2 regions of the Brevibacillus sp. M2.1A genome follow, and region 1 is predicted to be linked to the other one. Evidence: riboswitches for the same ligand, from Rfam matches in the RefSeq annotation. Region 1 holds a riboswitch; the other holds the start of a gene.
What was found. Region 1 has a riboswitch for S-adenosylmethionine ahead of HP567_RS28250 (sugar ABC transporter substrate-binding protein). Riboswitches for the same ligand answer to the same signal wherever they lie in the genome.

Region 1 (4,732 bases):
TCCCGCTTGAAAACAATAGGATTCAAGAGCAACCGATCTTGGTCTATTCGGCGGAGATACTGAAAAGCAACGGGGATGTGGATGCCATTACGGGAGAATGGCTACCATTCCAATAAAGAGAGACACCAGGGGGAAACTCCTGGTGTTTTGTTTTGCGTAATGTCTTCCCGGAAATTGCATAGTAAAGCGTGAGGGGAAGGGCAACCGACCGTCATTTGCATCATTATCGATCGAATGGAAAAAGGCACAGTCCCTCTGCAAAAGCTGCATGAAGTCACTGTGCCTTATACGGGAGCATAATGGTGAATTTGGTTCCTACTCGCGGTTTGCTTGATACATTGACCGTTCCGCCAATTGCATGGATGACATGATAGGAGTACGTCAATCCAAGACCGGTCCCGGTTGTTTTCGTAGAAAAGTAAATCGTTCCGAGGCGGCTGATCTGTCCTGCATCCATGCCGACACCGTTATCCTTGATGACCAATAGGGCTTTGTTTCGCTCGATGAGCAAGTCCAGGGAGACTTTTCCGTCCGAAATATCTGAGCATGCCTCAATGGCATTTTTGATGAAATTCACCAACACTTGCTTGAACTCATCTGGATTGGCCTTGATCGTCACAGGTCTCTCAAAGTCTTGCAGCGTAAGCTCCACGTTATGCATATTGGCAAAGGGGAGCATCACTTCGCGGATGGCATGCAGATGCTCACTGACATTAATGATTTCATGCCGTTCCTTGAGCGGCTTGGAAATCGCAAGGTACTCGGTCAAAATGGCTTCTGTCCGTTGGATTTCATCGAGACTGATCCGAATGTATTGATCGACTTTTACCAAATTTTCCGGACATTCCTGTATTAATTTCAAGAAGCCTTTGACTGCTGTCAGCGGATTGCGAACCTCATGTGCAAGCGATGCAGCAACATGACTCATCGTCTGGATTTTTTCGTTTTGCGCGTGGCGGATAAACAGCTCCTTATCCGAAACGCATTTGCTGAAAAGCGACATTAATAACCAGAGGCCGAAAAAGTTTTGAATAGGAATCACTATGGTGTAGTAAACGAGGTGTTGAGTTACATAGGTGGGAAAAAAGTAATAGGTAGTCCCTAAAGCAACCGTAGAAAAAATCGCACTCGTCATAAAAAGATACAGTGTTTTCCGATAACTGGCTTTGTAGTGTCGATACAAAAAGAGTGATATGACAAAATTGACTGTAAGGATCAGCAGGGCAACCCATGTTCCTTCGCCACCGAGGTAGTACCGATAAACCAAGGCTTCAATCAGAAGGAGCAAGGCAATCTCGACTCCGCCATAAACCAGTCCGAAAAGAATGATGACATGTCGGATATCAAAAAACATGCCATTCGTGACACTCGGGGCGAAGGTCATCGCGAGAAACATGCAGGCTGAGCTGGTGATGACAATAAAGGAACGGCTGTAGTTCCTCATTTTGTCACGGTAATAAATGTTGAAAAACACAAACGGGATAATGGCGAAACACCATTGAAGAATGACTTCTTTTAATAGACTCATGTAGCATCCCCATCGCAAATATTTGCTAGGCTTGTATCAATCTACGATAATTCGACAAGACACAACAAAATCCCTCTTGATGTTACAGAAGAAACTGGAATATTTATCAAGAAAATTGTTTCGTAAACCTAGTTGACAGATAGGTAATTGCCAGATTATATTCTGTATATACTTATACAAACGTTTTGAAAATAGAAACAACTCTTATCAAGAGAAGGCTGAGGGAATGGCCCTATGAAGCCCGGCAACCTAGCACGAGAGAATGCGTTCTTTCGAGCCAAGGTGCTAACTCCAACAGGTAGAATACCTGACAGATAAGAGGCGAGAATCTTGTCGATTTTTGTCCTCTTTCTCTGTGAAAGAGGATTTTTTGCGTAGCTGTCGTGGGGAAGAAGCGCATTTCCAGTCTACGCTTCGGCCTCCGCCCCGCTGTGAGTGAAGACTGTCCGCTTCGGAAGAAATAGCGGGAGCGCTTCAAACGCAGAAGGTTCAGGAAGGATTTCATAAGTGAAGCCGCTATTTCTTCCTACGCTGAGATGGGCCCCAGAGGCGCTTGGACTGGAAATGCGCTTCTTCTACGAAGTTTTTTTCCTTTTTGAAAGTGAAATCAAAAGAAGCTTCGATCGAATGAGGGGAAACAAAATTTTTAATTTTGTTATGTGTTTTAAAAAGAAAAAGGGGGAACATCTCAATGAAAAAGAAACTCGGTCTGATCACATCACTTGTTTTGGCAGCATCTGTTCTTGTGACGGCATGCGGCAGCGGGGCAACAACGGGAACCGGCAGCACAAACGGCGGTGCTTCGGGAGAGAAGGCGAAGAGAATCGCATTGATCATGCGTCAGAACGTAGGAACGTTTTCTGCACAATACATCAATGGCGTGAAGACAGAGGTGGAGAAAAACGGCGGCGAGTTGACCGTTTTCAATGCAGATACCGATCTGGCAAAAATGGCGTCCAATCTCGATGCGGCTGTGAACCAAAAGTTCGACGGCATTCTGATTGATCATGGTACGGCGGAAGCGTTGCAGCAGGGCACGCAAAAGGCCGTGGATAAAAAAATTCCGGTCGTTCTATTTGATACAGACATCAACATTCCGGGTGTGCCAGTTGTGGCGCAGGATGACAATAAGTTGGCAGAGCTGAGCCTGGAGAAGCTGGCGGCAGATACAAACGGCAAAGGGAATATTGTGAAGATTTGGGTAGCTGGCTTTGCGCCTATGGAAAAGCGCCAAGTGACCTATGAAGCTTTCCAGAAGAAATATCCGGATTTGAAAGAGATTGCGGCATTCGGTTCTGCTACCAACAATACGGCTCTCGATACACAAACGCAGATGGAAGCAATCTTGAAAAAGTATCCGAACAAAGGCGACATCACAGCGGTATGGGCGGCATGGGATGAATTTGCCAAAGGGGCGACACGCGCCATCCAGCAAGCAGGCCGTACGGAAATCAAAGTATACTCCATCGATTTGAGCGATGAGGATCTGCAAATGATCCAGGCGGAAAACTCTCCGTGGGCAGCGACGGCAGCAGTAGACCCATCCAATATCGGACGCATCCATGCCCAAACCGTGTTCCAAAAAATCAAAGGCGAGCAGGTGCCAGACAACGTGAAGCTAACCCCAGTGCTGGTGAAACAAGAGGACCTGCCGAAGGATAAAAAAGTAACGATGGGCGACCTGTCCCAATACGTAAAAGAGTGGGGCAAGTAAGAACCAAATTGGCTTTTCCCGTTGAGCTGTAACCGTCAACGGGATTTTTCCTTATAGAGGTGGGAACACGCAGGTAAACAGGAGGTGTGAAACATGTCCACATTGCAGATGAAAGGGATGGCGAAGCAATTTTCTGGGGTTCCTGCCCTGCGATCCGTCAATTTTGAGGTGCGTGCAGGAGAGGTTCACGCACTGCTCGGAGCCAATGGCGCGGGAAAGAGTACCCTGATGAAAATCCTCACGGGAGCGTATCAGGCAGATGGCGGTACGATCACCATCGATGGACAGGCTGTGACGATCAATTCGCCGCAGGATGCCAAAGCACAGGGCATCCAATGTGTATATCAGGAAGTGGACACCGCCTTGATCCCGTATTTGAGCGTCGCCGAAAACATATTGGCGGACCAGCTCGTCCAGGCGAAAACCAAAGGACTGATCAACTGGCAGAGCTTGTACAACGAAACGGAGCAGATTTTAAAAAACTTCGGCTTTTCCATTCCGGTGAGGATGCTCGTCGAGGAATGTACGCTGTCGGAAAAGCAATTGATTTTGATTGCACGGGCGACCGTCCAAAAGGCGAAGTACGTTATTTTCGATGAACCGACAGCGCCGTTGAGCACGAAGGAGAGCGAGCGGCTGTTTCAAATCATTGCGCAGTTGAAAAAAGCTGGAGTCGGGATCATTTATATCTCCCACCGCCTGCCGGAAATCTTTGAAATCTGTGATCGGATCACGATCATGCGCGATGGACAGCACGTCATGACCACAGACACGGTGAATACCAACATGGACGAAGTGATTGCGAACATGCTGGGCAAAAGCTTTGACGAGGAGTTCCCGAAGCTCGAAGTGCCGATTGGCGAAACGATTTTTGAGGCGTCAGGTGTAGCTGGCGGCAAAGTACACGGAGTCGACCTGCAGGTGCGCGAGGGAGAGATCGTGGGTGTCGTCGGTCTAGTCGGGGCAGGGAAGACTGAGCTCGCCCGATTGCTCTTCGGTGCAGATGAAGCAAAGGCTGGAGCCATTCGATTGCATGGAAGACGTATCCAACTGCGCTCGCCAAAAGACGCCGTCGATGCCGGAATCGTACTCGTCCCGGAGGAAAGGCGCAAAGAGGGTATTTTTGTAGAGGAGTCCGTACAGAACAACCTGTCAGTTGCCTCGTTGAAAAAGAAATCCTGGCTGGGTTTTATCAAAAGAGGGGCGGAAGCGGCTAACGCAAAAGAGCTGGTGCAGCGCCTTGGTGTAAAAGCAGCCGATATCAAGCAGTTGGTCGGTTTTCTCAGCGGCGGAAACCAGCAAAAAGTCGCGATCGGAAAATGGCTGGATACAAACGCTCACCTCTTTATGTTTGACGAGCCGACAAAAGGAGTGGATATCGGAGCGAAAAGCGATATTTACCGCCTGATTGGAAATCTTGCCGAGCAGAAAAAGGGCGTCCTGTATTTCTCCTGTGAGTTTCAGGAAGTCATCGGGATCGCAGATCGGAT
Region 2 (4,732 bases), 260 kb from region 1:
ATCAAGGGAAATGGTGTCATAAAATGAAGGGTGAAAGACAAAACCCCCTGGCAATCAGTAAATGCCAGGGGGTCGTTATTAATAGATCGCTTCCCAGCCTGCTGGAGTGACGAATAGGCGAATCGCCTTGATTTTGCGGTCGTCCATCAGGGTGAAGTAGTGGCGGTAGTTCGGTGGTACGGAGATCAGATCGCCCGGCTCCAGCTCGACGTCGAAGTAGCGACCGTCTTTGCCCTTGATAGCGAAAATACCGTGACCATCGACGCAGAAGCGGCACTCATCGTCGGTGTGGTGATGCTCGCCCTTGAATTTCACCAACAGCTCGTCGAGATTAGGTGTTTTGTCAGAGAGGACGATAATGTCCGCTGTCAAGTAACCGCGACGTTGGCTGATTGCATCGATTTCCGGTTTAAAGGTGTCGAGAATCTCTTGTTTCTCCTCGTCTGTCGGGCTGTAGTTATCACGGTGCTTTGGATCAAGGCGATCCACGCCCCATTTTTCATAAATGATCTCTTGGGTATCCAGGAAGGAGACAACTTCCTCGGGTGCGGAAATGTACTCATTGTTGTCGTGAAAACGAATTTGTGCCATCGTTTATTCCTCCTTAATTGGTGGTTGTAGTGGACACGACTGCTTGGCGCAATTGCAGCCAGCGGGCGTGATACTCGAATAGGAACTCAAAAGCTTCCAGGTGGCGCTTAGCCTCGAAGTCATTGCCGCCCCACGTGTAGATACCGTGGTTACGGATGAGTACGCCGGGAACTTCTGGTGTAATCACTTTTTCAATTTCGGTAGCCAAGGTCGGAATATCAGCAAAGTTCTCAACAATCGGAACAGTAATGCGTGCGTTTTCTTCCCAGATTCCGAGTCCCTTGATCAGCTCTTGTCCTTGTATGGAGAAAGCCCGTTGTCCAAAGTACAGCTCGGAAATGAGGTTGTTCCATACGGTATGGACGTGGAAGCAAGCCCCTGCCTTCGGGAACGTTTTGTATACGACGGCGTGGATGAGTGTTTCTGCGGACGGCTTGAGAGCAGTTTCATCCACTGGACGAGAGTCTTGATCCACAACCAGGTAATCTTCGGGGGACAGCTTGGTTTTGTCTTTGCCGCTTGCCGTTACAGCAAATTGCAAGGGATCGTTTTGTATTTTAATAGAGAGATTGCCACTGGTGCCGGGAAACCAGTCCCGGCGGGCAAATGTCAGCTTGGCGTCATCCAGACGGCGAAAGGCATCCAGACGTTGTTCGAGTGTTGCAGTCATGAATTAGACGACCTCCTGTTGGACTTGCTGTAAAATGCGAATCACATCGTGGAACGTGGCAAACTTGCTATGCGGCAATTGCAGCTCTTCCGCCTTGTCAGCGAGGAAGGAACGGGCAATCACATAGTCAGCGATTTTGGCTCCAGCCAAATCAGTGATGGAGTCGCCGATGACGATGCGGAAATGAGTTGTTGGATCGTAACGACGGATGATGGTCGTCTTGCACATGCCGCAGCCGTTCGTGCAATGTTCATCGCAAGCGTTGGGCCACGTAATGGTGATACGCTCGCCGCTGAAATCACTGCCATTACAGTAGATCGGCACATCGGTAAGATCGAAGGGTGCCAGGATAGGCTCCAGAAAAAAGTCGATGCCGCCACTCGTGATCAACAGCTCGATGCCTTCTGCGCGGCAATAGCTCACAAATTCAGCAAATCCCGGGCGAATGGTCGCTTCATGGACAATAAAATCGATAATGTCCTGGCGCAAGGAGGAGGGCAAGAGTTGAAACAGCTTGCCAACCCCTTCCTGAACGCTTATTTTTTGCGAAAGGATTTGCTCCGTCAAGCCTTCCCACTCAGGGGGAGCAAACTTGCGGACAATCGCTACAATGTTGTCTTTTTCGGTAATCGTTCCGTCGAAATCGCAGAACAGGACGAGCTTCTTGCTCATCGTGCGCCACCCCACTTTTCCAGAGCGATCGCCAGCTCTTGTGATTCAGCAGCAGCCTCTTCCAATGTTCGACCTGCGGTGACTGCCTCAATCGCGGCAACGAAAGCTTTTGCTCCTGCGGTTGCTCCACCAGGATGACCGTGGATTCCGCCCCCTGCATTGACGATTTGATCGATACCGAAGTCTTGATACAGCTGTGGAACCAGCCCCGGATGAATGCCGGCAGATGGAACCGGGAAGGAACGTCGTACACCATTCAGTGGGTCAGTCAAATGCTTGGCGAGCTGCAACGCTTCTGTTTTGTCCAGGGCGACATTGCCGTACGGAGACGGGAAGAGTACCAAATCTGCCCCAGCTACACGCATCAACGTGCCGAGTAGAAGCGGGGTGGCGATACCGTAGTCAGGTGAAGGATAGTAAGCCCCTGCCAAAGCCGGATGTGCCATGATCGGTACGTGTACATCAGGATCGGCTGCCAAACGGTGCAGAGCATCGAAGCCAAACGCCAGCACGTTGAACAAAAGGCAGTCAGCACCCGCCTCTACCGCACGCTTCGCTTTTTCGTTCAGCTCATGCACAGGTCCAGTCAGGTTGGCTGCATAGAGGACGGGCTTGCCTGTTTCGGCTTCGGTCTCCTGGGAGATCTGCTTAAACGCTTTGATCCGTTCGATAAAAGGAGCGCGGTCGTCTGCAAAGAAGATTTCGTCATCTTTCACGAGATCAACTCCGCCCAAGGCTTGTGCTCGGAATTGTGTCTTCAAATCGTCGAAAGGAAGACCCAGGCACGATTTGAAAATGCTCATCAAGAGTGGACGGTCATGTGCCCCTAAACGTTCGCGCAGACCATCAATGCCGAACTTCGGTCCAGGAAAGGCCTGAAGGAATGAGTCAGGGAAAACAACGTCAACGAGCTTGATTTTGCCATCCATCGACAGTTTACCGAATATTCCGGTCAACAAGGATGGAATGTCTGCTGTAAAATTGCGAGTCGGATAGCTAACGGTAATCAGACCGCGTGTTTCTCCGTTTTCCAGTGTCGCAATCGGTGTCGCGCTCACGGCTTCACCGAGATAAGGCGCTAGCTCAGCTTGCTTGGCAAGCGGCAGGTCCGTCCAGGAACCGACTGTCATGCCGACAGCAATGGCTTGCGCTTTCTTGTTCAAGTCTTTTGCTTGTGTGAGATAGGTGACGAGGATACGTTGTTCACTCATGGTACGCCTAATCCTCCTTGAATTATTAAAAAAGCCTCCCCATTGAGCGGGGAGGCGGTTGTCGACTATGAAAGCGTCTCGTCTCCTCTCATCTCTCGGGTCAGTAGCCGAAACGAGCCCAAAGTGCTCGATCTCGACTCTTATCCGTTGGAATTAGCACCGTTTCGCTATCCAAGGTACGCAATTATGAGCGTACGAATCATGGTATAGCGCCGGTTGCCGGGCATCATAGGGCCAGTCCCTCAGCCAGCTCGCGATAAGAGTTATTCGTTTCCCCCATGATATGACGTTCATTGTCAGGAGTCAATCTTTGTTTTTGCAGAGAATGTGCAGCAAGTTATGAGAAAAATGAGACTAAGGTGAAACTTTTTGGCAATTCCTTCGTGGTAAGGGATGAAGGGGTGTGAACGGTTTGGGAAAGTAGGTCTGGAGGATGTGTACCAGCTGCATGTAAACGATATTTACCGCTATCTTTTCCGGCTGACACGAGATGAGAAGCTGGCAGAGGATTTGACACAGGAAACCTTTTGTCGCGCCTTCTCTTCCTTGGACGACTACCGTGGGGAAAAAGTACGGCCCTGGCTGTTCAAGGTGGCCTATCACGCTTTCGTGGATGGTTATCGTAAGAGGACGAAACAACGATTTGCGTTTGTAGAAGCCCTGCCAGAAAGACCTGATCATTCGGCTGTTGATCCGGCTGAGCATGTCGTGAATCAGGAGCTGTGGGAAGTGGCCCACGACTATTTGGAGAAGCTTCCGGAAAAGCAGAGACAGGTCATTTTGTTGTCTGCATTGCAGTTTTCCTATGCGGAGATGGCAGAGGTACTCGGGATTGAGCTGGCAGACGTCAAGCGTTCCTTGTTTCGGGGACGACAAAAGATGCGGCAGTTGTGGAGGGAGGAAAGCCAGTGATGAACAAGGATGAGAATCATCGCGAGCAAAGGCTGCTTGCTTATTTGCGTGGGGAAATGGCGGAAGAAGATTCAAAACTATTCGAGGAAGAAATAGCGGCTGACGTGGAGTACGCACAGCGGTTGGAAAGGCTTTTGTTGGGGGAAGAAACGGGGGAGGACAAGGTGAAAATAAACCAGCCTGAAGCACTGTCGGCTGAAAAACAGCGTGCCATTGTGCGCCGGGGGAAATGGAAAAATCGGTTGTCCAACGCTGGGTTCACCATAGGGCTTCCCTTTTTGGCCGGAGTTGTGTTGCTGATTTTGAATGGCTGGGTCGGGTCGCTGATGCATGAAGATCTGTTCCGCGTTGCGAAGTCGATAGTCAATTTTACTCAGCCAGGTGTGAGAGTGGGTAGTAGTGGCTCGCAGGTCGGATTGCTGTACGGAAACATCAGCATGGAACTACGTGAGCGGGTTGGGGGGGAAGAAAAGGTCGCTGGTCGTTTTGAGAGTACGAATGTGCTATGGAACGTAAATACGAAGCCGCAATGGACGAACGGGGTTAGGGAACAGAAGCTGTATTTCCGTTATCCGACAGACGGGGAAATGGGGGATACGGAATCTCGCACTGCACCTGCCTGGACAACGATGGAGAAGCTACCTGAGGGGACCGTTTCTCAGCTCGCGATTTCCTT

Region 2: linked by a shared signal. The riboswitch ahead of HP567_RS27050 (2,3-diketo-5-methylthiopentyl-1-phosphate enolase) and the one ahead of HP567_RS28250 (sugar ABC transporter substrate-binding protein) in region 1 are both predicted to bind S-adenosylmethionine.

The regions. Positions count from the first base shown of each region.
Region 1 covers NZ_JABSUY020000001.1:5,927,057-5,931,788, reverse strand. The annotation lists gene HP567_RS28260 (hypothetical protein) at 1-116, shown strand, start outside; gene HP567_RS28255 (ATP-binding protein) at 275-1,528, opposite strand; SAM riboswitch class I at 1,730-1,849, shown strand; gene HP567_RS28250 (sugar ABC transporter substrate-binding protein) at 2,220-3,242, shown strand; gene HP567_RS28245 (sugar ABC transporter ATP-binding protein) at 3,336-4,732, shown strand, end outside.
Region 2 covers NZ_JABSUY020000001.1:5,669,746-5,674,477, reverse strand. The annotation lists gene HP567_RS27070 (Ger(x)C family spore germination protein) at 1-27, shown strand, start outside; gene HP567_RS27065 (1,2-dihydroxy-3-keto-5-methylthiopentene dioxygenase) at 79-591, opposite strand; gene HP567_RS27060 (methylthioribulose 1-phosphate dehydratase) at 605-1,261, opposite strand; gene HP567_RS27055 (2-hydroxy-3-keto-5-methylthiopentenyl-1-phosphate phosphatase) at 1,265-1,933, opposite strand; gene HP567_RS27050 (2,3-diketo-5-methylthiopentyl-1-phosphate enolase) at 1,930-3,144, opposite strand; SAM riboswitch class I at 3,230-3,407, opposite strand; gene HP567_RS27045 (sigma-70 family RNA polymerase sigma factor) at 3,538-4,056, shown strand; gene HP567_RS27040 (anti-sigma factor) at 4,056-4,732, shown strand, end outside.